2 regions of the Promicromonospora sp. NPDC052451 genome follow, and region 1 is predicted to be linked to the other one. Evidence: riboswitches for the same ligand, from Rfam matches in the RefSeq annotation. Region 1 holds a riboswitch; the other holds the start of a gene.
What was found. A riboswitch is a leader RNA that binds a small molecule or an ion and turns the genes downstream of it on or off. The one in region 1 is predicted to bind S-adenosylmethionine.

Region 1 (2,192 bases):
AGGGTGCTGTGCTGCGGGGGTACACGGTGACGTCCGGGCCCGGGGACGCGGGGGCGCCGCCGTCGGGCTGGCGTCTGGTGGCCGAGGACGGGCGCGTGCTGGACGAGCGCTCGGGGGAGCGGTGGCGGTGGCCGGGCCAGCTGCGCCCGTTCGTGCTCGACGAGCCCGTGCCGCTGACGGGACTCCGGCTGGAACCGGCCGACGGCGGCCTGGTCACCCAGATCGAGCTGCTGACGAGCTGACGCTCCGGGGGCGGCGGAGGCGGGCGCAAAAGTGCGCTTCTACCCAGTCATCAGGCCCGGAAACCCATCGGTTTCCGGGCCTGATGACTGGGTAGAAGCGCACTCTGCGTGGCGTGGGCGCATCGGGGAGGTCCCGGCATGTGAGATCCGGGAAAGGATCGTTGACTTCTATGGGTTCCATTCGTATCTTCTAGGCATCGAGATCTACCGTACTTATCCGACCGGAAAGGTATAGAAAATCTCGACAGGTCATGAGTTCCGACGCGAAGCCCCGGCTGGTCGGACGGCAACCCCCCGCGCGGGTGGGTGCCCCGGGTGAGGACCAGGTCCACCGCCGCCGGCGGTGACAACACGCGTCGCTCGCCGATGGGCGAGCAGGTGAGGAGAACGACGATGACCCGGAGCGCTGCCCCCGCCGTCCACGTGTCCCTGCCGTCCCGGAACGTCTGCACGCGGGCTGGTGCCGCCCCGCACGAGGGCATGTGTTGCCGCTGTTCCTGTCGCTGAACCCGACAGTGACGGCCTGATCGCGACGTCCCTGTCGCGACAGTGCCCGACGTGCTGACCGGCCGCCACCGGTCCGCCGCCCGCTCTCGGCGCCGAATGCCGAGCCCCGGCCGCACCAGGCCCTCACGTTCCTGACCGGACGTCTCACTCCTGCCTCCCGGCAGCCACGCTCCCGGGCGACCCCAGGCACCGTCGTGCACCTGGCACGACGGCGGGGGCCTGCCCGGGTGCCGCCGCGCCGCAGCCCGAACGGAGCCCCGCCGTGCCGTACCCGCCGCAGCCCACGTCCCTGTCCACCGCCCTCTCGCCCCGTCCCGTCGTGCTCGGCGTGGACCTCACCTCCGCCGGCGCCCGCCCCGGTGCGCACCGGGCACGTGGCCCGGTCGCGCCGCGCCCGTTCGACGGCGAGCGGTTCCTGCACCTGGTGCGGACCGCCGACCGCGGCCTGCTCGACTTCGTCAGCCTCGACGAGGGCTTCCTGCTCCACCCGGGGCGCAGCCAGGTCACCGGCCGCCTCGACACGGCCGTCGCCGCGGCCCGCGCCGCGCGGGTCACCGACGGCATCGGCCTGATCGCCGCCGTCGACACGGTGCACGTGGAGGCGGCCCACGCCGCCGTCGCCCTGAGCAGCATCGACCGCGCCAGCGGCGGCCGGGCCGGCTGGCAGGCCGTACGCCAGGTCACGCTCCCCGAGCCCGACGAGGCCTGGGCCACGCGGGTCGAGCTCGGCATCCAGGCCGTGACCCAGGTGTGGACCGGCCGTCCCGGCAGCGGGGCGGGAGCGGTCGAGCTCGACGCCGAGGGCCGGTTCCGCGTGGACCACGACGGCATCCGGTTCGCCGTCCGCGGCCGTCCCGCCGACGGCGGCACCCCGCCGCCCCGGACGCCCCCGCCCGTCGTGGTGCGCGTGCGCTCCGAGGCGAGCGCGGCGCTGGCCGGCCGCACCGCCGACGTCGCCCGGATCGCGGTGACGGACGCCGGGCACGCGGTGCGGCTGCGCCGCCTCGTGCGCGACTCGGCCCTGTCCGCCGGACGCGACCCCGAGGACGTGCGGGTGCTCGCCGAGGTGTACGTCGTGCTCTCCACGGAGCGGGCCGGAGCCCGCGCGCGGCTGGAGCTCGTGGAGGCGCTGGAGGGCACCGCCCCCATGGGCGACGGGCTCGTGGTCGCCGACACCCCGGACGAGCTGGCCACCCTGATCGCCGACTGGGCGACGGTCGGCGCCGTCGACGGGTTCCTGCTGCGGCCCTCCTCGCTCAGCTCGGACCTCGACACCATCACCGACCACCTGGTGCCCGCGCTCCAGCACGCGGGCCTGTTCCGCACCGAGCGGACCGGGACGACACTGCGCGGCGCGCTCCGGCTGCCCGACGCGGCGACGGTCGCCCGCGAGCTGCGCACCGGGCGGCTGCTGAGCGCCTGAGCACCGTACGAACTGCCCAC
Region 2 (2,192 bases), on a different contig from region 1:
TGCGTGAGGAACAGTGCCTCGCTGGTCTCCTGGAACTCGCTGCGCTGGTGCCCGCCGCGCACGGCGAGCGTCTGCGGCCGGACGGTGGGCGGCAGCGGCTTGCGGCCGGACCCGCCCGGGCTCGCGTCGTGCGGGAAAGCGCCCGTGACGGTCACGCGTCGCCCTCCGACGCCGGGCCCTGCGACCAGGGCAGCCCGGCGACCTTCCAGCCTCGCTGGTCGCGGACGCCGTCGGCCCCGGGCGCGCCCTCGAACCCGTCCAGCACGTTGTACGACGGCGTGATGCCCGACGCCGTCGCGAGCCGCGCCGCGCCGATCGAGCGCTGACCCGACCGGCAGAGGAAGACCACGGGGCCGTGCGTCACGCCGGCGGCCTTGAGCTCCTCCAGGAACGCGGGGTTGGGCCGTCCGCCGGCCCGCACCCACTCGCTGAACACGGGCCGCCTGCCGAGCGACGACGTGTCCGGCACGCCGATGGTGCGCCACTCGCCGTCGGTGCGGACGTCCACCAGCGTGGCGTCCGGGTCGTCCGCGAGCAGGTCCCAGGCCTGCTGGGGCGTGAGGTCGCCGGCGTAGCCGTCGGCGGGCCGGGCTCCGGGGTGTGCGGGATCGCTCATGGTGCTCCTCCATCGGTCGTGGCGGTAGCACCCTCGTCCGTCCGCGCCGCGAGGCGGGAACGCTGGGTTGCTGCGGCGTCGTCGTGCCACGTCACTCGGCCGCTCGGGATGGTCGTGGCCAACCCTACGACATCTGTCCGGTGGGTGGAACGGCGTCTCGCACGCTGGGCGTGCGCTCGGATGTTGGGACCAGCATCTGAGACATCCGTTGACAGTCCCTTGACCCGCGACACAGGATGACGCCAGGTCATGAGTGCCAGCGCCAAGCCCCGGCTCGCTGGCCGGCAACCCTCCTCCGCGGTGGGGTGCCCCGGGTGACGACCTGGCCGTGCGCAGCCCGCGTGCGGCAAGCGCGGGGGCACGTCCCCCAGGACCTTGCTGGAGGATGCCATGTCCGCACCCACCCTCACCCGTCGTCCCGCTGCCCCGGTGGCGGACGTCGCGCCGCTCCGGCCCGTCGTCGGCGGCGCCACGCTCGTGCCGCTCGTGGACGGTACCCAGGTCGCCTATGCGAACCTCGACGTCGCCGCGTCCGCCCCGGCGCTGCAGGCCGTCGCCGACCGCGTCACCCAGGTGCTCCCCCTGTACGCCAGCGTGCACCGCGGCGCCGGCTACCTCTCGCAGGTGAGCACGGCGCTGTACGAGACCGCCCGCCGCACGATCGGCGCGTTCGTCGGCGCCCGCGAGGACGACCTGACGATCATCACCCGCAACACCACCGACTCCCTGAACCTCCTCGCCGGCTGCGTCCCCGCCCAGCCCGACGGCGAGCCGGGCCGTGTGCTGGTGCTCGACGTCGAGCACCACGCCAACCTGCTGCCCTGGCAGCGGTCCACGGGTGCGACCGTGCTGACCGGCGGCGCGACCGTCGCCGAGACCCTGGCGCAGATCCGCGAGGAGCTCGCCGACGCCGCCTCGGACCGGCCGTTCGCGCTGCTCGCCCTCACCGGCGCCTCCAACGTGACGGGGGAGTCGCTCCCGGTCGACCAGATCGTGGCCGTCGCGCACGAGTACGGCGCGCGCGTGGTGCTCGACGGCGCCCAGCTCGTGCCGCACCGCCGCATCTCCCTGGAGTCGACCGGTGTCGACTACCTCGCGTTCTCCGGTCACAAGACGTACGCGCCGTTCGGTGCGGGCGCCCTGGTGGGCCGTCGCGACTGGCTCGACGCCGGTACGCCGTACCTCGCGGGCGGCGGTGCCGTCCGGCGTGTCCGGGTCGGTGGCACGGACTGGCACGAGGGTCCCGCCCGCCACGAGGCCGGCTCGCCCAACGTGATCGGCGCGGTGGCCCTGGCCGCGGCGTGCGAGGAGCTCGCGGCGCTCGACCCTGCCGAGGTGGTCGCGCACGAGACGGCGCTGCGGGAACGGCTGGTGGCCGGCCTCGAGGCGATCGACCGCGTCGAGGTGGTGCGGGTGTGGGCGGACGCCGTGGACCCGGTGGGCGTGGTGACCTTCACCGTGTCCGGGTACGACCCGGGCCTCGTCGCCGCCTACCTCTCCGCGGAGCACGGCATCGGCGTGCGGGACGGCAGGTTCTGCGCGCACCCTCTGCTCGGCCGCCTCGGCTTCGACGCCG

Region 2: another riboswitch for S-adenosylmethionine. It lies ahead of ACIG47_RS02340 (aminotransferase class V-fold PLP-dependent enzyme); the one in region 1 lies ahead of ACIG47_RS18405 (LLM class flavin-dependent oxidoreductase).

The regions. Positions count from the first base shown of each region.
Region 1 is NZ_JBIUAP010000010.1:155,445-157,636, forward strand. Features, by position in the region: gene ACIG47_RS18400 (GH92 family glycosyl hydrolase) at 1-242, shown strand, start outside; SAM riboswitch class IV at 490-600, shown strand; gene ACIG47_RS18405 (LLM class flavin-dependent oxidoreductase) at 1,012-2,172, shown strand.
Region 2 is NZ_JBIUAP010000001.1:542,914-545,105, forward strand. Features, by position in the region: gene ACIG47_RS02330 (O-succinylhomoserine sulfhydrylase) at 1-155, opposite strand, end outside; gene ACIG47_RS02335 (rhodanese-like domain-containing protein) at 152-616, opposite strand; SAM riboswitch class IV at 862-975, shown strand; gene ACIG47_RS02340 (aminotransferase class V-fold PLP-dependent enzyme) at 1,007-2,192, shown strand, end outside.